DNA from 2 places in the Oceanobacillus luteolus genome. Region 1 is predicted to be linked to the other one. Evidence: riboswitches for the same ligand, from Rfam matches in the RefSeq annotation. Region 1 holds a riboswitch; the other holds the start of a gene.
The links. A riboswitch is a leader RNA that binds a small molecule or an ion and turns the genes downstream of it on or off. The one in region 1 is predicted to bind S-adenosylmethionine.

Region 1 (8,378 bases):
TGGAGGAATGCGCCTCTAATTCCAGAGGTTTTCAACAATGTCCTCCTTACTCGACTACCATTTTTCAGTGACTTCACTTTTCCATCACTTAAATACAGTGCAACGAGCCCTTTTGGAATGAATTGATGGAATTCAGGATCAGGCAGGACCTGCAACCGTTCTTCCGCCATTAGAAGAAAATATTGTATCCGCTCCACTAATTGAACATCATCACGATAAAAACTGCAGAAATTCAAGTCCCCTTCCTTTTCATCCTCTTCCTGGTCAATATAATAATCAAGTAAAATATGTAAGCCTTGTACAGCAGGAAAATAACTATAAATAATTTTCTCTGCTAAAGTTTTTGTCAGTTTACCAGACAATGTGTAAGATACTAAACAAAAAATTCCTATCGTTGAACCAGACACAGCAGCAAACTCGTACCAACTTAATCCAAGGGCTTTCTCTCTATTCTCCAAATACCATTTTACCAGTCGTGGTACTCTTTCATCCATCTTTACATGTTTATGCACTTGGAGGTCTGCATATAAACCTTCTAACATTAAACAATAATCACGACAGAGCCCATAGGCTTCTGCATTATCCAAAACACCCTGACATGTAAGTACTAGTTCAGTCAAATATCCTCCATCTTCTTGCTCTTCGCGATATGTATAATAGTTTTTTACCGGAGCACCAGGGATCAAAGCATCTTTCATCGCTTCATGTAACATACGAAAATCCTTCGGGTCCAACGATGTACTACGATCACAAAGATTATCCAAGTAGTCACTGATTGTCTGATAAGCGACAATAAACCGGATTGCTTCTTTACAATGTCTGCCAGCTAGTAATGCAAATACACCCCCACCCTGGCAGTGGAACGTTTTGGAATGAATACTTGCTAGTGCTTGTTTTCTCAGCTCCTCGTCTGGAATCGCCTGCGCCCTTTTCTTCCAATAATCCAGTTCTTCATCTATTAGGGGGAATAACTTGTTAAAAACATTGTCCAGTAATCCAAATGCCGAATTTGGTACATGCATTTGTCATAGCCTCCACATAGTTTCGTTATTCTAATCCATTTTGATATACTATCCTTATATTATCTACATACTTATGAAAATAATACAAGGGAGCGTTAAAGAATGATTGATCATTATCAAGGGGTCTATCCAACTATTCATGAATCCGTTTTTGTAGCTAAAAATGCAGTGATTATAGGGGATGTAACGATTGATGAAGAATCAAGCATATGGTTCCACGTAGTCATCCGCGGAGATTTGTCTCCTACTCGTATCGGGAAACGAGTAAGTATACAAGATCTCACTGTATTACACCAAAGTCCAAATACCCCCCTTATCATTGAAGATGATGTTACAATCGGGCATCAGGTTACTTTGCATTCATCAATCATTAGAAAAAATGCGTTAATTGGTATGGGAGCAATTGTACTGGACGGAGCAGAAGTTGGTGAGAATGCTTTTGTTGCAGCGGGTAGTCTCGTACCACCTGGTAAAAAAATCCCTCCGAACACCTTATATATGGGGAATCCAGCAAAATTCGCAAGAGAACTCACGGAAGCAGATTATCAGGAGATGGAGCGGGTCCGAAAGTCATATGTGGAAAAAGGTAAATATTATAAAGAACATACAAGTTTAGGCAGAATATAAGAAAAAGAGCTGTCCGGCTAATCCCTGACAGCTCCTACTATTTTATTCTTCATTAACTATTTTTTGTAAGTCCTCTACCTTATCTAAACTTTCCCAAGGGAAGTTAATATCCGTTCTGCCAAAATGTCCATAAACAGCGGTATTCTTATAGATCGGCCTTCTTAAATCAAGCATTTGAATAAGACCTGCGGGACGAAGATCGAATAGTTTTCTAACTGCTTTCACGAGTAATGCTTCGCTAAATTGACTTGTGCCAAACGTATCAATACTTATAGATACAGGTTCAGCTACACCGATTGCATAAGCAAGCTGGACTTCACATTTATCCGCAAGGCCTGCCGCCACAATATTCTTCGCAACATAACGAGCCGCGTACGCTCCTGAACGGTCCACTTTTGTCGGGTCTTTTCCACTGAAAGCGCCCCCGCCATGACGAGCATATCCACCATAAGTGTCGACAATAATTTTTCTCCCCGTTAAACCTACATCACCCTGAGGACCACCGAGCACGAAACGACCAGATGGATTAATGAAATATTTCGTTGCTTCATCCAGCAACTCATTAGGTACCACCGGTTTAATAACATGTTCAAGAATATCTGATTCAATTTGTTCGTTTGAAACTTCATCATGATGCTGCGTAGATACTACAATCGTATCCACACGAATCGGTTGGTTATTCTCATCGTATTCAATGGTGACTTGTGTTTTTCCATCAGGTCTTAAATAGTCTAACACTCTATTTTTTCTTACATCAGCTAAACGTTTTGCTAGTTTGTGTGATAAGTTGATGGGAAGCGGCATATATTCTTCTGTTTCATTTGAAGCATACCCAAACATCAACCCTTGGTCACCTGCTCCAATAGCTTCTACTTCCTCTTCCATCTTCCCTTGCCGTGCTTCAAGTGCTTTATTTACACCGCCGGCGATATCCGGGGACTGTTCATCGATAGCTGTAATGACAGCACAAGTCTCCGAGTCAAATCCATATTTAGCCCTTGTATATCCAATTTCTTTTATTGTTTGGCGTACGATTTGAGGTATATCCACATATGTCTTTGTAGAGATTTCCCCCGCAACAAACACCATTCCAGTTGTTACTACTGTTTCACAGGCTACACGAGCTTCAGGATCATTTTTTAAAATTTCATCTAGAATTGCATCCGAAATTTGGTCGGACATTTTATCAGGATGTCCTTCAGTTACAGACTCTGAGGTAAATAAACGACGATTTCCAGCCATAGGGCTTGTTCTCTCCTTTGTATAAAATGTAACGGAACCTGTTATTCAAAGGCCAAGGCGTAAGCGCCCGTTTAGGGACGTTCAGACTGCGCCCCACAGGACGTGGGGTGGTTTGACGTTGCCCCAGGATGGGGCGTTCTTAGTCGAACTTCCCTTCCCTTTCAGAGATAAAGGAAACACGACGAACGAAGAGAGTCGATGTTGACTTATCGTACGGAGGGACGGGAAGTCTGGGCAGTCCCTGGGCGCTGGAGCCGGACGAGGCTATACCTGTCTAATTATCCACATATAGTAAAATTAAATTACCTATGCAAATAAAATAAAAACCTTTCCACATACATGAGGAAAGGTAAGACAGCCTTTCACTCTTATTGATCAAGGTTTTACCTTGCATCAGGTTAGCACCTTTCACGAGATGTGAGGTTGCTGGGCTTCATCGGGTCTGTCCCTCCGCCGACTCTGAATAAGAGAGGATCCACTCTAAATTACATATAAAAATAGCATATGCAAAAAAATGATTTTGTATCGTGGGTTAGTATAGCATACGTGAAAAAAACTGGCAAATATAATTCGATAAGCATTTCCAATCACGCTACCCATTTGTTACAATTAAAACACCAATTAAATGAAAAGGAGGTTATTTATTTATATTTGTAATCGTTTCCTGATATTTTAGGTAACGCTTTCTCAGTAAATGCGTATGTATGATATAAAAATATTTCATATTAGTGTGGACTATTTAATTTAATGTGTTATACTAATAGCATAATTAAGATCATCGAAAAGGAAGCTTGGGATGTTTCTTAACAAAACCTTCTAAAGGCAGGAGAATGAAAATGAAAATGGTGGATAAATCCTTGACAACTCAACTGTTGAAACATGGGAATTTAAAACAAAACCTATCGGTAGCACGTCTAGTCGAACGGATTTTAGACAGGAAAGAAGGCGTATTAACATCTACCGGTGCAGTTACAGCAACTACTGGTAAATATACAGGACGCTCACCAAAAGATAAATTTATCGTTAAAGACGAAATTACGGAGAGCACAGTAGATTGGGGCAGCGTTAACCAACCGATTGATGAAGCTTCCTTCGATAAATTGTATCACAAGGTTATTGATTACCTAATGGATAAGGAAGAAGTATATCAATTTAAAGGTTATGCAGGTGCAGATAAAAAGTATCGCTTACCAATTCAAGTGTTTAATGAATTTGCATGGCACAACTTATTTGCACGTCAATTATTCATCACACCAACAGAAGAAGAATTGAAAAACCACGAAGCTGAGTTTTCTGTCATTTCTGCTCCAAACTTCAAAGCAGATCCAGAAATCGATGGAACAAATTCAGAAACATTTATTATCATTTCTTTTAAAAAGCGGATTGTACTCATTGGTGGTACAGAGTACGCCGGAGAAATTAAGAAGTCTATTTTCTCTGTCATGAACTATGTATTACCACAGCAAGATGTTTTATCGATGCACTGCTCTGCGAACGTCGGTCAAGAAGGTGACGTTGCTTTGTTCTTCGGATTGTCTGGAACTGGTAAAACAACGCTCTCTGCAGACCCTTATCGTCGCTTGATTGGTGATGATGAACATGGCTGGAGCCCGAATGGCGTTTTTAATATCGAAGGTGGCTGCTATGCAAAATGTGTTAATCTATCAGAAGAAAAAGAGCCACAGATTTTCAATGCCATCCGATTTGGCTCCGTATTAGAGAACGTAGTCATTGATAAAGAAACAAGTGAACCGGATTATGACGATACGAGTTTAACAGAAAATACTCGTGCCGCTTATCCTGTTGATAATATAGATAACATTGTTACACCAAGCGTGGCGGGTCATCCAAATACAATTATTTTCTTGACAGCTGATGCATCAGGCACCCTGCCTCCTATCAGTAAACTGACTAAAGAACAGGCGATGTACCACTTCTTAAGTGGTTACACAAGTAAACTCGCGGGTACAGAGCGCGGGGTAACAGAGCCGGAAGCAACATTTTCTGCTTGCTTTGGATCTCCTTTCTTACCGCTTGCACCAGCTAAATATGCTGACATGCTTGGACAAAAAATCGATCAATATGACTCAAACGTATTCCTCGTGAATACTGGTTGGACAGGTGGGTCTTATGGCGTTGGTAGCCGAATGAAATTATCCTACACTCGTGCCATGATCCACGCTGCACTGGAAGGTGAATTGAATAATATTGAAACAACGGCTGATGAGATCTTCGGCTTGCAAATTCCTGTCCATGTGGCAGGTGTACCTGACGAAGTGCTTATTCCGAAAAATACATGGGAAGATAAAGCTGCTTATGAACAATCCGCAAAAGAACTCGCTATGAAGTTCCATCAAAATTTCGAGAAATTCGAGAATGTAAGCGAAGCAATTAAGGCAGCAGGCCCAGCGTACAAAAACTAATCATTGTATCCTCATCCCAAAAGGATAATTATAGAGAAGAATATACAGCTATTATTGCTGAAATCCCGGAACATTATTTGTTCCGGGATTTTTTTATTCCCCCACCCTACCAATACTGCACAAAAATCACGTCTGGGCATAAACTGTAGTTGACTATCTAATACAATGCGAAAGGGTCGGACATGATGAAAAAAATAACCAAGGGGTTGCTTATCCTCGGATTTTTATTTCTTCTCTCTGCCTGTCAGGAGCAGAGCGTTAAAATTAATCTTGCTGAGGTTACCCGCTCTTTATTTTACGCCCCACAATACGTAGCTTTGGAGCAAGGTTTCTTTGAAGAAGAAGGTTTGGAGGTTGAATTACAGACAACCTGGGGTGGTGACACAACCATGACAGCTCTACTTTCCGGTGGTGCAGATATTGCATTGGTCGGATCGGAAACTTCCATTTACGTTTACGCTCAGGACTCCCGTGATTATGCAGTAAACTTTGCGCAATTAACCCAAACTGATGGTACCTTCCTTGTTGCAAAAGAAGAGTATCCAAAATTCACATGGGATGATATGAAAGGAAAAGAGTTCTTAGGTCAACGTGTCGGCGGTATGCCACAAATGGTTGGAGAATTCGTACTGAAGAAGCATGATATCGATCCTCACACAGATCTCATACTTGATCAAAGTGTTGATTTCGCAAATATTCCTAGTGCCTTCCAATCAGGAAACTATGAATTTGTACAATTATTTGAACCTACTGCAAGTGTATTTGAACAAGAAGGCCAAGGACATATTATTGCTTCGTTTGGTGAAGAGTCAGGTAAAGTACCATACACTGTCTTTATGACAAAGGAAAGCTATTTGGAAGATAATCAGGAAAATGTTGAGAAATTTACAAGGGCAATTTATCGTGCGCAAAAATGGGTTGCCGAAAACGATGCATCGACGATAGCCGAAGTGATTGCACCTTACTTTGAAGATACAGACTTAGATATCCTCACCTCATCCATCGAACGTTACAAAAGCCAAGGTTCATTTGCGGAAGATCCTTTCCTAGATGAAGAAGAATGGGAAAACTTAAAAACAATCATGGACGAAGCTGGCGAACTACCTATCGATGCTCCATATGATGATTTAGTTGATACAAATGTTGCCGAAGAAGTGATGAATGAGTAGGAGGTGTAGAAATGCCAATTTTGGAGCTTCGAGAGGTCAGCCATTACTATTTCACTAAAAAAGGCTATACTAAAGCGCTTGAAAACATCAGTTTTTCCATGGAGGCGGGTCAATTTATTTCTCTTCTTGGACCAAGCGGCTGTGGAAAGTCAACGATCCTCTCCATTGTTGGACGATTGCTTGAGAACACATCAGGCAAAGTCCTTATCCATAATGAACCAATAGATAAGAATGAAGCTGAAATAGGATATATGCTGCAACAAGATTACCTATTTCCTTGGAAAACAGTTCTCGATAACGTTATGTTAGGACCAAAAATCCAAAAAAGGCAAAACAAAGAATTAGAGGACCGGGCAAAAAAACTGTTGCAGGAAGTTGGTTTAGGTAATGTATTATCCCAATATCCGAAAGAGTTATCAGGTGGAATGCGCCAGCGCGCTGCACTCGTAAGGACTTTAATGAACAACCCAGAAATATTCCTTCTCGATGAGCCCTTCTCCGCTTTAGACTTTCAAACAAAATTGAAACTTGAAGACCTGGTTGCGACTATTCTTAAAAACTACCATAAAACAACAATCCTTGTGACTCATGATATTGGTGAAGCGATTGCTATGAGTGATTCCATCATCATTATGCATGCAAACCCCGGAAGAATTGCACATGTGTATGATGTACCAGAGGTATTACGAAATGAAACTCCGATGATTGCAAGAAAACATGAAGCATTTCAACCATTATTCGATAAAATTTGGCAAGACCTTGAAGAAACAGAATCAAAGGAAAAAATAGGTGACTCGACATGAAATTAACGAAGGATGAAAAGCTCTTTCAACAATATCAAAGAGGCTTACTAAAAGAAAAGAGAATTGTCTTTACTTGGCAGTTGAGCATTGCTGTTATTTTCTTTTTAAGTTGGGAAATTACTAGCCGGTTTTACATCATCGATCCATTACTGTTCAGCTCACCGACGAAAATTTTTGAATTGATTATAACGAGAATTTCTAATGGCACGATGTTCTCCCACATTTCTATTACTTTATTTGAAACGTTACTAGGATTCCTTATTGGAACAATCGGTGGAGTTTTAATCGCAACCTCATTATGGTATTCTGACCGATTCGCCAACATTATGGATCCTTATCTCGTTATTTTCAATGCCATGCCTAAGGTCGCTTTGGGTCCCATACTCATTGTTGCTTTAGGGCCAGGATATATGTCCATTATTGCGATGGGATTCATCATTTCGGTCATCGTTACGACCTTGGTTGTCTATCGGGCATTCCTTGAAGTTGACCAAAATTATACGATGGTACTTCGAAGCTTCGGAGCAACGAAATCACAAATTTTTAAAGAAGCCATTTTTCCAGCAGCATTACCTGTAATGATTTCTACTTTAAAAGTAAATGTCGGTTTATCTTGGGTAGGGGTCATTGTTGGAGAATACCTTGTATCTAAACAAGGACTTGGCTATTTAATCATTTATGGTTTCCAAGTATTCGACTTTACTTTAGTCATGTCAAGTCTGGTAATTATCGCAATTCTAGCTGCCTTAATGTATAAAGGAGTGGAGAAGTTAGAACATTGGCTAATCAGACATACGAAATAAAAGAAATCGTCTTTTGCAAGGCGATTTCTTAGCTTTTATTATGTTCTTTAATAATATAGTCAATAGCATAATCAATAACCTTATCTTTCATAATAAAGCTATACTTCGGATTATGGTTGACATTATTTGGTATATTGTCGATAATTACAGGGCCTTCCGTTTCGAAATAAGTATCCCGATCATTTAATTCTTCAATTTCTGCATAATAAATGTTTTTGATGACATAATCCTTTCTGCCATCTACATAATATTGTCCGATGTATTGTAGATGTGATGCTTTTCCACCTGT
Region 2 (14,265 bases), on a different contig from region 1:
TGGAAGAAATTCTTGATACTTGCGGGCTGCTGAAGTTGAAACATGCACATCCATTTACACTTAGCCAAGGGCAAAAGCGCAGACTGAGCGTTGCCACGATGCTTATTGACAATCAGTCCCTGCTCCTGCTCGATGAGCCGACCTTTGGTCAAGATGCTCACTCTAATCAAGAGCTTATGAAACTATTACACAAAAAGCATCAGACCGGTGCGACACTTATCATGATCACACATGATATGGATCTGATCCATGACTATGCGACTCGAGTCATTATCATGAAGGACGGTAGAGTCGTTGAGGACTGTTCACCAAGCGAATTATGGAAGAGTGATCCAGAAAAATTGGAAGCTTGGCAGCTTACCCTACCAGTCGCCGTCCAATTAAAAAATATATATGAAGAGGAAGTAAACGATGTTCTTACAACGACTTAATCCAAGCTATAAGGCAGTGACGATCATCGTGTTCATTATATTTCTTGCAACGATTTTCGAACCGGTTACACCACTCTTATTCTTAATTTGGACTTTTGTTGTCACATTCCTTTTTGGTGGTGTGAGTTTGAAAAAGTATCTTCTTTATTTTACGCCGTTTATCATCTTTGCGCTTGGCATGCTTTGGACATCAATTGCCTTTGCGGATACACCAAATAATCCGAGCGATACGATTAGCTTATTCGGCACGAGTTTACCAAAGGAATCCGTACTTACAGCGCTCGCACTCTCACTGCGTGTACTGAATGTTGCCGCCCTATCGCTTATGTTTGTGTTCACCACGAACATCGTCCACTTTATCCTTAGCATGATGCAGCAATTAAAGCTGCCACCAAGGATTGCTTACGGCGTTCTTGCTGGCTACCGGTTCTTACCGATGCTGAAGGATGAGTTAATGATCATCCACGATGCCCATCGTATCCGTGGCGTAAATCAAGCAAAGACAATGCGGGAGAAATGGCAAAATTACAAGCGTTACCTGATTCCCCTCCTTGCCAGCGCGATACGCAAAGCGGAGCGAACTGCCATGGCAATGGAATCGAAAGGATTCACTGGGGATAAAAGTCGAAGTTTCTATCGACAATTCTCTATACAAAAGCAGGACTTCATATTTTCGATTATCATGTTGATTGGATTTACGATATCTTATTTGATTTCCTATCAGCTTGGTTAAGTAAATAACGGCATTATCACGCTGCTTTCACTGATTCGTGCCCAATGGAAATAAGAAATGAAATACTGTACAATGGATATAGACAAAGAGAGAAGTGCATCAACACTTCTCTCTGCAACCTCTACCGTCAGGGCAGGGGTTGTCAAAATTTAGTTATTATGTTGAGGACCACCTTTTTGCTTGTGACGGCGTAGGGTGGTTTTCTTTTATCTTTTTAAACTGATGATTGGGAGGTAAAATACATGGACTTTGATGTAGTGATAGTTGGTGCTGGCACTGCTGGAATGGCAGCGGGGTATTTTTTATCGAAAAGAGGAAAGCGGGTTGCCCTCATTGATGCCTATGATCCACCGCACACGGAAGGATCAAACCATGGAGAAACTCGGATTATCAGGCATGCATACGGGGAAGGATCGCATTATGTTTCTATGGCTCTGCGTGCGAGTGAATTATGGGGGGAATTAGAACAAGAAGTTGATAGAAAAATTTTCTATAATACCGGTGTGTTAAATATCGGAACAAAAGATTCTGCTTTTTTGAAAAACGTCATCACAACTGCAGATACTTTTAACCTACCAGTGGAAGTTTTGTCAGCTGAAGAAGTAAATAACAGATGGCCCGGATTTAAACTGGAAAAGAATTTAGTAGGCTGTTTTGAAAAGACCTCTGGTGTACTATTAAGTGAAGAAGCCATACGAGCTTATCGAGAACTCTCTTTAAAATATGGCGCAATATTGTTGAGCAACGCGAAAATCGAGAAAATGATTGTGAATGATTCTAAAGTAGAGGTTCGCCTTGATGGAAAGAAAATAAATGGAAATCAATTATTAATTACAGCAGGCAAAGGAACGAATCATGTATTATCACTGTTAGGATTAGAACTCCCATTAACACCGCTTCGAAAGACGTTTTCCTGGTTTCAAACGAATGAAGAAATTTACAACGCTGCAGTTTTTCCTGCATGGACTTTTGACGACGGGAATCAGACATACTACGGCTTTCCAAGTATCGAGAAATCCGGATTTAAAATTGGAAGGCATGATGGCGGAATGCCAGTAGATCCTTTAAAATCTCTGGATAAGTTCGGGCAACATCCTGCAGATCAAAGCGATGTAACTGATTTTGCCGAGAAACACTTTTCATCTTTAGGACCACATAATATAGGCAAGGTATGTACATATAATATGACGCCTGATGGAGATTTCATCATCGATAGACTACCAAACTACAGCAATATCTTCGTAGCAAGTGGATTCTCAGGTCACGGATTCAAATTCGGAAGTGTTATCGGAGAGATTCTGAGTCAGATGATGATAGATAAAGATACTGATTTGGATATAACTCCCTTTGCTTTGAGCAGATTTGTGTGAAGATTTAACTGATAGACCATGTGATTTTCTCGTCCATATTAACTAGATTACCCGCTCCATAATTCAGAGATAAATAAATCATAAGAAAACCTCCTCAATAATTAGATATACTGTTTCATGCAATCTAAATTATTGAGGAGGTTTTACTATTACTTCATCTCTGTTCCAGCGTATGGTGATCCGCAATCCAGTAAAACACAGGTCCCTATATCTTTTGGTCATAAATAAATTCGCACCCCATATGCAGGAATTCGCACCATTCTCGTTCAAATTCGCACGCTACCCCCATAAATACGCACCAACCACGTTCAAATTCACACGCCAACGGCATAAATACGCACCTACCCCGTTCGAATTCACACGCCTCTTGCAAAAAAGCACACCATCTCAGCCGTAATTCGCACCATAACCACAGGATTGGTTACCATCCTAGCTTCAAAGCATTACTTTTCTCTTGAAATTCCGCCACCCCTGATAACAAAAAGGCTGGCAACATCATGCCAGCCTCTTTGTATATTCTATCTTACCAACCAGGAACAACAGAACCTGAGAAGCTTTCTTCAACGAATGTTTTCACTTCATCAGATTGGTAGATTTCGATAAATTGTTTTAATGCTTCATCATCTTTATTCTCTTCACGAACAGCGATCAAGTTTACAAATGTAGAATCTTGCTCAATAAAGATGGAGTCATCTTTAGGGCTAAGTCCTGAATCCATTGCAAAGTTCGAGTTGATTGCAGCGATATCCACTTCACCTAATTGACGTGGAATTTGTGCGGAATCCAGTTCAATAAATTCATAGTTGTTTGGGTTCTCTACAATATCATTTACTGTAGCATTAACGCCAAGTCCTTCTTCCAATTTGATTAAACCAGCTTGTTCAAATAATAGTAAAGCACGGCCACTGTTTGTCGGGTCACCTGGCAGTGCGATTTGTGCACCGTCTTCAAGCTCGGAAAGATCTGTTATTTTCTCTGAGTAAATACCCATTGGGAATGTAACGGTATCCGCCACTTTAATTAATCCTAAATCACGTTCTTCATTCATATGGTCGAAAAACGGCTCAGTTTGGAAACTGTTTAAATCAAGCTCACCTTCAGACAAGCTGACATTCGGCATGACATAGTCACTAAAAGAAACAATTTCAATTTCTAGTCCTTCTTCTTCTGCAAGCTCAGATACTTTTTCTAAGATTTCTTCATGAGGACCTGCTGTCACTCCAACTTTAAGCTTTCCATCTTCTAAAAGACCTTCTTCCGCTTCATCCGACCCGCCACATGCAGCCAATAATGCTACAATACTTGCTAGAATTGCTGTTAATAATAACTTCTTCATGTTTTATCCTTCTTTCTAATTGTTTATTTTATTTTTTGCTTCCACTGAATGAATTGCAGATAAAAGCTTATCCTCGTTAATTTCTTCTTCCATTAAATGAATCGATTCTTGAGGTAACAGTATCTTTTTAATGATCCGCCCTAGAAGTTCTTCATCTTCTGGATCAATCGATAAATGCTTCAATGAAGTAGGAAATTCCCATTCCTCATAAAATGCAAGCAGCTTATGTAGCTCTTCCTCTTTACCTTCCAAAGCAAGTTGAACTAATACACCATAAGATACAATCTCTCCATGTAATATCCCCTTCACATCTGGGGCCTCGGTCAAGCCATTATGGATCGAATGTGCACCGGCAATCCTGCCTGCCTTTTCACCAAATCCACCGACCATACCGCCAGCCATAATAATCGTTTCAATTACACGAACGAGTGCATCTGTAACCTCATTTTTTGAAACTGCTTCGAGGGCATCCTTTCCATCGTCCAGTAAAACATCTCTACACTGCGTTGCCGTAAACTGGGATATCTGCAGCCAGACAGGATGTTCCTTATCCCTATAAAAAGCTCTGACTAAAGCATCAGCTTCGTAGTACTTTGCCAGCGTATCCCCAATTCCTGCTTTCAAATATTTCAATGGTGCTTGAGCAATGATTTCTGGTTCAATAAGTACAAGCGTATTCGCTACAGGAAATTCCGTATAATGGGAATGGGTGCCATCCACATGATAAAAGACACTTAGCGGAGTCCATGCTGCACAAGTAGCTGCAATAGTTGGAATGAGCACCGACTTGATTCGGGCTTCAACAGCAGTAGCCTTAGCAATATCTAATGTTGTTCCACCACCAATACCAATGACAGCATCTACTGCTTCCGCTTCATATTTCTTGGACAGTTCTGCAACCACTTCTAAAGTACAAGGCCCATCGACAAATGTAATATTGGAATGGTTAGAAAGCGTTTCTGGTAAATACGGAGAAGCCTCAGCCCATGCTTTCCTACCACTAATAATCGCTATCTTCTTTACGTCTAATTCGGAAAGGAGCACATCCAATTCTTTTAAGACGCCTTCCCCAATTCTGTAGTGACCAGGTGCACCTTTAACAATTGCTGTTGTCATTTTGAATTCTCCTTACCGTCTTTTTGAGAAAACTTTACATTCAACATTTCGACAGCAACCTAACGTCCGGTTGCATCCACTAAATCATTTCTACCGTGAAGCACACCCTCATCAACGAACCTTTCCACCTCTTCAACCGCATATCCAAGCTCTGTCAACACTTCTTTATTATGCTGTCCAAGTAGTGGTGCCGGCTTCGTTAGTTTTCCTGGTGTCTCAGAAAACTTAGCAGGGAATCCGAGAGTCTTCATCAAGCCGCCAACGGGATGTTCGTATTCCAAGATCATATCGCGTGATTGAATCTGTTCATTATTCAACGCTTCATCATAGGACAAAATTGGTCCAGACGGAATTCCGTATTGATCTAATAGTTGCAGCCAATAGTCACTGGATTCCTTTGTGAGGACTTGTTCCATTTCAGCTTCCAGTTCTGCGACATTTTCTGCCCGTATGCTGTTTGTCAGGAAACGTTGGTCCTTTATCCATTCCGGTTTCTTTAAGACATAAAGACATAGTTTCTCCCAAAGTTTCTGGTTACCTGCTCCAATCAGGATAAATCCATCTTTCGTTTTAAAACCTTGATATGGTGCTGAAACACGGTGCGCTGTTCCATTTCGCTTCGGAACTTCACCTTTACCGAAGTAAGCAGCAGCTTCCCACACCGTCCAAGCGAGCCCAGCATCAACAAGTGATATGTCAATGTACTGGCCTTCTCCACCTTTAAGGCGGTGGATATAAGCTGAAAGGATGGATTGAATCGCAGTTTGCGCTGCAGCAATGTCATGTATTGCAATTCCGACTTTCGCTGGCTTTCCTTCTTTATCACCCGTCATATCAATCATTCCGGAAAGCCCTTGGGCCATGATGTCAAAGCCACCTTTTTTACTATAGGGACCTGTTTGCCCGTAACCAGAAATGGAACAGTAGATCAAATTCGGGTTGATTTCTTTTAATGTGTCATAATCGATTCCCAGTTTTTTCGTTGTACCAGGACGGTAGTTCTCTACAAAAACATCTGCATCTTTGACCAGATCATATAATACACGTAAACCAGCTTCTTCTTTAAGGTTAAGACAGACGCCTCGTTTATTCCGGTTCACCATCATATACATATAGCTTTCCTCATCGATATAGGGTCCCATAGAACGTGTGTCATCACCAATCGGATATTTCTCCACTTTAATGACATCGGCTCCCATGTCACCTAATACCATGGTGCAATATGGTCCTGCCAATACTTGAGAGAGGTCCACTACTTTCATACCTTCCAGCGCTTGTTTCATCATGATGCATCCACCTTCCCTCTTTCACTTATCGCTTTACAATATATATATCGCGAGCATCCTTCACTTTGATAGCTCCAGATAGCGCTAGAGATACTTTTGTTTCCTGAATGAAGTTTTCAATTACTTTTTCTACACCTTTTTGTCCGTCGATCGCTAGTCCATATACAAAAGGTCTTCCTAGTAATATTGCATCCGCTCCAAGTGCAAGTGCTTTGACAACATCTGATCCACGGCGAATCCCGCTATCAAGTAAGACAGGAATCTTTCCATCCACTACCTCAGTAATGCTCGGAAGGATATCAATACTAGAAACGGCTCCATCCAATTGACGGCCTCCATGGTTGGAGACGACAATACCATCCGCTCCACTTTCAATTGCTCGACGGGCATCTTCCGGATGTAAAATACCTTTTAATAGAATAGGAAGGTCGGTCCATTTCCTCAGTTCAGCAACATGTTTCCAGTTGAGCGTCGGATGGTAAATATTTTCTAGAATTCCTTGAACAACAGACTCTTTGTCGACGTTAGGTAACGTTGCTAAAAATACATCATCTGTTAGATAATTTCCTGTTCCATACCCTTCTCTTAACGGAGAAAAGTGATTTCGCATATCTTCTTCACGCCAACCAAACATAAACGTATCAATCGTTAAAACAATCGCTTGGTAACCTGCTTTTTCCGCACGTTTCACCATACTGTAAGATATGTTTTCATTATTCGACCAGTATAGTTGAAACCATTTTGGACTTGTCCCAGAAGCTTCGGTTACATCCTCAATGGAGTAACTGGAGGTGGTGCTTTGTATAAACGGAACATGATGTTTGGCAGCAGCTTTCGCAACGGCAATCTCCCCGTCCTCGTGGGTGATCTTCAACATACCAACCGGTGCTAATAAGAATGGATGCTGATATTTATGGCCAAACAATTCAATGCTCGTATCCACCTGAGATACATCCTTTAAATACTGCGGAACAATCGAGTAGTTTGCGAAAGAAGCTACGTTGTTTTTTAACGTTTCTTCTCCACCGGCTCCTGAGCGTGTAAAGCCGAAAGCCTCTTTTGACATCTTCTTTTTAGCTTCTGCTTCCAGTTCCTCTGGACCGAAAGGGAAGGAAGCACCTGATACAATATTTTCTAAGAATGAATCACTTGGTTTGGTTGTTGTCACGATTAATCACTCTTCCTTCAAAAAAATTGGTTTTCTTTTCTCCATGAAAGCTTGGATCCCTTCCAAATAATCATCCGAACTGTATGATTCTAGTATCATATTGGAAAGGGCTTCGGTTTCTGTATTTTCTCCATCGATAATTGCCTGTATGACTTGTTTAATACCAGAGTTGGCAACTGGAGATTTTGTAAGTATCCGTCTAGCAAACGCATCAACTTCATTCTCAATTTCTTCAGGTTCACAAACATAATCGATTAAACCGATTTTCTGTCCTTCTTCCGCCGAGATGAGTTTTGCCGTATAGAGCATTTCTTTCGTTTTAGACGGTCCAATTAAATTGTATAGTCGTTTCGTACTGGATAAGTTATAAACAATTCCAATGTTCGCAGAAGTAATTCCAACCTTACTGCCTGAAGTTGCGAATCTGAAATCACATGCATTCGCAAGTTCGAGGCCACCGCCAATTGCGAGTGTTTGGATCATCGCAATCGTCGGGCGAGGAAATCGATACAGCTTTTCAATTGCCCCGAGCGCAAAGTCGTTATATGCTTTAGCCTTTTCTGCGTGTAGACGAACTTCCAGAAATTCGGTGATATCTGCTCCCGCTGAGAAAGCTGTTTCGTCGACACCACGAACGATAAGCAGTTTTACCGAGTCATCCCTTTGAAGTTCATCGAGCAAATCCTCAAGTCGCTGAAACATCGCGAGCGAGAAACAATTCTTTTTTTCCGGACGGTTGATGATGATGGAGGCAATTGCACCATCCCTCTCAACATATAATTTATCTGTCATGTAGATCCTCCTGTTATTCCTTCTTCAATTTAGCTGCAATGCGATTTCCAAGAGATTGTATTCCTTGAACAAGGATAATTAGAATAAATACAGTTGCATACATGACATCCACTTCATATCGTAAATGTCCAAAACGGTAAGCAAGGTCTCCGAGTCCACCTGCTCCAACTAGACCGGCCATCGCGGTAGCACCAATCAAGCCAATCGTCGCAATCGTCAAACCTAAGATGATTCCTGGTCTTGCTTCACGGAGCATAACGTGCCAAATGATCTGCCTTGTTTTAATCCCCATTGCGCGGTACGCTTCGATAATGCCTTTGTCCACTTCCAACAACGAGGTTTCCATTAAACGAGCGATATAAGGAGCTGTATAGACGACAAGCGGCACGATAACTCCCTTGACTCCTATCGTTGTTCCAACCACCAGTTTCGTGAACGGTAAAATAAAGAATAATAGAATGATGAATGGAATCGAACGGACAATATTAATTAGTAGATTCAGGATTTGATAGACTACTTTATTTTCTAACGCTTCACCAGGTCTTGTCAGTACAATAAGTATCCCTAAAGGAATTCCGATTAAAATTGAGAAAAACAACGAGATACCTACCATTTGAAATGTTTCTACAACAGCTTGGCCAATAATTGGCAACCATTCTTGAATGAATTCTTCCATTTTATTCTCCCTCCACTTCTTCAGTTCGAACGCCTTGATCATTTAAGAATTGTAAGGAGGCGCTTATCTTATCTTGTTCACCAACAAGATGAACGACTAAGTTTCCAATAATGCCATTTTTTAATTCCATAATATTTGCCGTTAAAATATTCGGTACAACACCAAATTTTTGACTGACATGGGCAAGCAATGGTTGACCCGTGTTTTCACCGATAAATGTAAGTCTTGTTACCGTACCTTCGAGCTTCAATTGATCAACAAGGGAAGTTGATAATTTACGCTGAGATATTGTATCCAAGAATTTCTTTGTCGTTGGTCGATCTGGATTAGTGAATAGGTCGATACTAGATCCCTGTTCAATGATTTCTCCTTTTTCTAGCACGTATACATAATCACAGATTTTCTGAATGACGCTCATCTCATGTGTAATAAGTAAAATGGTAATACCCAACTCTTTGTTGATTTTTAATAGCAGATCCAAAATTGAGTTGGTCGTTTCAGGATCCAGTGCACTCGTCGCTTCGTCACTTAGCAGGACGTCTGGTTCTTGTGATAATGCTCTTGCGATTGCGACCCGTTGTTTTTGTCCACCAGATAATTGAGAGGGGTAGCTATGATGTTTGTCGGATAGTTCGACGATCTTTAAATATTTTTCAACCCGTTTTTCGACTTCTTGCTTATCATATCCAAGAAGCTTTAATGGAATAGCGACATTATCATAAACGGTTGCCGTTTTCATGAGATTGAAGTGTTGGAATATCATACCAACTTTTTGTCGGGTTTGACGTAGGTTTTCTGGTGACAGGGTAGTGAGATCTGTTCCATTGATGAGCACTTTTCCGCTATCCGGCTTTTCCAGTAGATTGATAAGGCGGATTAAAGTACTTTTCCCCGCTCCACTGTAACCAATTACACCATGTATTTCTCCTTTTTTAACATGGAGGTTTACGTTATTTACAGCAGTTACATTCCCATTTTTTGAGGGAAAGACTTTCTTGACGTTTTCTAATTTAATCATTTTAAGTTCATTCCTTTCTGAAAAAGAATGCTGCTTCCGAGCAACATTCTTTTTCCTATCCTTACTTCTTGATTATTCATCCCAACTTGGAATGATAGAACCTTGAAATTCTTCTTCAATAAATGTTTTCACTTTATCTGATTGATAGGCTTGGACGAATTTTTCAACGGTCGGGTCGTCCTCATTTTCAGCCCTTACAACGATGTAGTTCACATAAGGAGAATTCGTTGACTCGAGTAAAATCGAATCTTCTTTCGGGCTGATGCCGGCTTCTAATGCAAAGTTCGTATTGATGGCGGCCACATCGACTTCACTGAGCTGCTTTGGAATTTGCGCAGCATCCAACTCGATGAATTCAAGGTTTTTGGGATTATCCACCACATCATGGATGGAAGCCGTTTCTGCTTTACCTTCTTCCAGTGTAATGACTCCAGCTTCTTCTAAAATGAATAATGCACGTCCTCCATTTGTCGGATCGTTAGGTAGACCAAATTTTGCACCATCCGGCAGGTCCTCGATACTCTCATAAGTTTCTGAGTAAATCCCCATCGGGTTTAAGATTGTTTTACCAACTGGTACTAAATCTGTGCCATGGTCTTCGTTAAACTGGTCGAGGAAAGGTCCATGCTGATAACTGTTCAAATCCAAATCACCTTCAGATAAAGCCGTATTTGGCAGGACATAGTCGGAGAATACTTTCAATTCAACTTCAAGCCCAAATTCTTCAGCAGCAACCTCTGCAGCAACTTCCGCAATCTCTTCCTGAGGACCAGAAGTAACACCAACAACAATATTTTTCTCATCTATCGCAGCATCGCCAGTCTCCTCCTCACCACAAGCAACTAGCAAACTAGCAAGTAAAAGTACAATGAATACAGAACCTAACTTTCTCATTTTATTTCCTCCTCTGATTTTCATTTGATGGTATAAAAACAGCCTCTCTTTCAACGAAAGAAAGAGAGGCTCATTATGTAGAATTCCCCTCTTATCTTCCAAAACATAACGTTTTGCTGGATGTAGCACCTTTTTTTATGGTTGCCATAAAAAGGTTGCCGAGCTTCATCGGGCCAGGTCCCTCAGCTTCTCTTGATAAGAGATTAAATTATTAGATTGTATTAATATAATCTACATTATTATTTCGTTTCAGTCAACTATATTTCTGATAATTTTCGTCTTTAATGAAAATATTCAACTTTTCAATTCGTTGAACGGCTTCTTTCAGGCGCTCTTCATCCACGAGCAGGCCAATACGGACATAGCCTTCTCCAAATGAACCAAAGCCTTTTCCTGCAGCAACCGCAACATCTGCTTTTTCCAATAGAAAATCGGCGAATTCCTCGCTCGTAAAGCCTTTTGGAACAGGAAGCCAAGCAAAGAAGGAGCCTTGTGGAGCTTCAACGTCCCATCCAATCCGCTTACATTCTGCAATCAACGCATTTCTGCGCCCTTCATAAAGCTGAACCAATTCATCGACACAAGTTTGATCTTCTGTAAGAGCGACCGCCGCCGCATGCTGTATAGCTGGGAACATACTGACAAACAAGTGATCCTGCAATAGATTGATAGCTTCAATCATTTCAGCGTTGCCGACTGCAAATCCGATACGCCAGCCTGCCATATTATACGTCTTCGATAAAGTATACAGTTCGATTCCCGTATCTTTTGCTCCGTCTGCCTCAAGGAAGCTCACCGGCTTCTTCCCATCGAAACCAATTGCTCCATAAGCAAAGTCATGCACAATTCCAATCCCATGTTCTTTACCCAACTTCACTGTTTCTTCAAAAAATTCCTTTGAAGCAGTCGCACCAGTCGGGTTGTTGGGGTAATTCAAATAAAGGAGTTTCGCTTCTTCCAATTGTTCCGGGCTAAGCTTATCATAATCCGGTAAAAATCCATTTTCACGAACTAATGGCATGACATCAAAGCGGACGTCTGCGAGTCCTACGCCAGATAAGTAGTCAGGATAACCAGGATCAGGCAGCAACATTAATTCCCCTTCATTCATTAGCGCAAGCGGCAATTCCACTAACCCGATTTTCGTTCCAAACAAAATCGCCACTTCTGTCTCCGGGTCAATATCCACATTGTATTCCCGTTTATAAAAATCCGCCGCAGCTTGTTTGAGTTCAGCTGTTCCGCGGAATGGAGAGTATTTATGTGTTTGTGGATCTGCTGCAGATTGCTGTAATGCCTTCACAATGTGATCCGGTGTCGGCTGATCTGGGTTACCCTGCCCCAATTTGATGACATCTCTTCCTTCAGCCTCTGCTTTATTCACCTTTTCTACAAGAGTTGCAAAGAATTGGGTAGGCAAACTTTTTAAACGATTTGAAAATTCCATAGTAATAACCTTCTTTTCTCATTCAATTTAGTATTAATATAAATCTGGAACCCGACTAGCAAAAACAGGGACATTTTTTCTTACTTCTACTACTCTCTCTGGATTGAGGCTTCCCTTTATGGTTTCTTCTTTATTTTCAGAACCCTTTGCGACGACCTCTCCCCATGGATCAACGATTAACGAAGCTCCTGTATATTCAACACCATCTAACGTACCAACATTATTCGATGATACGACATACATCTGGTTTTCAATCGCTCGAGCAATTTGCAGACTAACCCAATGATTTGTTCGAGGCTTTGGCCACTCTGCAACGACAAATAAAACTTGCGCTCCATCCAGTGCCAGCTTCCGAGCCAACTCAGGAAAACGGAGGTCATAACAGATGATGACACCCATGCGGACCCCATCCAATTCAAATGTTTCCACCTTTTCTTCCCCGCCCGTCAGATATGCTGGTTCATTCAACATCGGGACAAGATGGATCTTATTATATTTATAAACAAGTTCACCGTTTCGGTTAAAAATAAGACTCGTGTTATAAATATTTCCATTCACCTTATTGGCAATCGAACCACCAACAATATTAATTTGATGTTTTTTGGCCAAATCACTCAGGTAAGATTGAGTCGGTTCTGAAGATTCATCAGCAGTTGCATCAAGCTGTTCAAGCACATACGATGTCGTCCACATTTCTGGTAAAACGATAATGTCCGGCGCATCCTCCTGCATTTGTGTTTCAACCCAACGACTAACCTTCTCACGGTTTTCCTCTGGAGAACCTGGGACGAGTTCCATTTGGTAGACTGCGATTTTCATATTGGTCAGCTCCTTTTGTTATGTAAGATTATTATGTTGTATTTAGAAATTTATTAAGGTTGAGCCTATTGAATTAAAATAATAACATAATTTTTGATAATTTACTGTATTGTAATCAAAATACCATTCATTAGATATATTTAAGTAGTCAAGTTAACGTTGTTTTTTGTTTAAGTTTAGGGATGTTTTGCTGAATAATATTGGAATTTCAAATACGATGAGAAAGCCAGAAATTAATTATTAAAAAACTGCGTATCAAAAGTAATAATTTTAAAAAAAGCCATGTGTGAAAGAAAAGCTCACCACACATGACTTTTTTATTATCTATCATCATCCATTTCTCATAATCTACCTAGTTACCCTCATACTCACTCAAAAGCTCTTTCACTTTCTCACTATCTGCTTCCAATGATAGCCCTGTATCAACTAATGGTGTTACTGTTGATACTGCATTCATTTTATTACCTTGATAGAAACTGATGATTTCTTCTTGGTTAACAGAATAAAGTACGGCCTGACGTAATGGCACACTTGAAGAAACCTCACGATTATCCATATTAAATGCTAGATAGGAGACTCCGTTACTTTCATTTTGTTGCAATGTAAGTTTGTCGTCTTCCTCGACGATATCATATTTCGTTTCAGGAACTCCGTTTAATATATGGATTTCCCCGTTACGCAAAGCTGAAAGTGCGCTATCTGGATCTTGGATAAACTTCACGATGACTTCGGAGATCTTCGGTTCTTTTTCTGTACCAGGCATGTAAGCTGGGTTTTTCACAAAATGTGCTTCATAATCGTTTTTATGCGTCATGATGTAAGGACCGCTTGCGTATAGCGTATTATCATAGCTGTTACCCTCGGTTACTGTTCTTTGGTCGCCATAGGCAATATCCGTATTCACATCGTAATCTTCTACATCATACGTATTGATGCTTTCCACTTGGTCTTTAGAAACGATTCCTGCTGATTGATGCGCTAAATAGTTTAGCACTTGTGGGAATGGATTTTCTGTAGTTACTTTAACAACTTGGTATACTCCAGAATCATTATCTGCTTGCGTCTTATCTGTTACCAATTCCGTAATTTCATTTTCAATTCCTTCTTCAAGCTTTTCACGTACTGTTCCACCGTCTGTAGCTGCTGTGTCTAATTCACTTAAATCGCTGACAATCGAGA

Region 2: another riboswitch for S-adenosylmethionine. It lies ahead of ACFSBH_RS11090 (MetQ/NlpA family ABC transporter substrate-binding protein); the one in region 1 lies ahead of metK (methionine adenosyltransferase).

The regions. Positions count from the first base shown of each region.
Region 1 is NZ_JBHUDE010000119.1:898-9,275, reverse strand. Features, by position in the region: gene ACFSBH_RS13345 (tetraprenyl-beta-curcumene synthase family protein) at 1-1,022, opposite strand, end outside; gene ACFSBH_RS13340 (gamma carbonic anhydrase) at 1,125-1,649, shown strand; gene metK (methionine adenosyltransferase) at 1,692-2,891, opposite strand; SAM riboswitch class I at 3,257-3,361, opposite strand; gene pckA (phosphoenolpyruvate carboxykinase (ATP)) at 3,728-5,314, shown strand; gene ACFSBH_RS13325 (ABC transporter substrate-binding protein) at 5,500-6,483, shown strand; gene ACFSBH_RS13320 (ABC transporter ATP-binding protein) at 6,495-7,286, shown strand; gene ACFSBH_RS13315 (ABC transporter permease) at 7,283-8,089, shown strand; gene ytkD (RNA deprotection pyrophosphohydrolase) at 8,118-8,378, opposite strand, start outside.
Region 2 is NZ_JBHUDE010000048.1:5,690-19,954, forward strand. Features, by position in the region: gene ACFSBH_RS11040 (ABC transporter ATP-binding protein) at 1-431, shown strand, start outside; gene ACFSBH_RS11045 (energy-coupling factor transporter transmembrane component T family protein) at 412-1,164, shown strand; gene solA (N-methyl-L-tryptophan oxidase) at 1,407-2,534, shown strand; gene ACFSBH_RS11055 (MetQ/NlpA family ABC transporter substrate-binding protein) at 3,058-3,870, opposite strand; gene ACFSBH_RS11060 (iron-containing alcohol dehydrogenase family protein) at 3,886-4,986, opposite strand; gene ACFSBH_RS11065 (CaiB/BaiF CoA transferase family protein) at 5,046-6,272, opposite strand; gene ACFSBH_RS11070 (alpha-hydroxy-acid oxidizing protein) at 6,298-7,440, opposite strand; gene ACFSBH_RS11075 (enoyl-CoA hydratase/isomerase family protein) at 7,447-8,232, opposite strand; gene ACFSBH_RS11080 (methionine ABC transporter permease) at 8,246-8,908, opposite strand; gene ACFSBH_RS11085 (methionine ABC transporter ATP-binding protein) at 8,910-9,926, opposite strand; gene ACFSBH_RS11090 (MetQ/NlpA family ABC transporter substrate-binding protein) at 9,999-10,820, opposite strand; SAM riboswitch class I at 10,909-11,022, opposite strand; gene ACFSBH_RS11095 (pyridoxal phosphate-dependent aminotransferase) at 11,074-12,267, opposite strand; gene ACFSBH_RS11100 (carbon-nitrogen family hydrolase) at 12,301-13,086, opposite strand; gene ACFSBH_RS11105 (ABC transporter substrate-binding protein) at 13,439-14,265, opposite strand, start outside.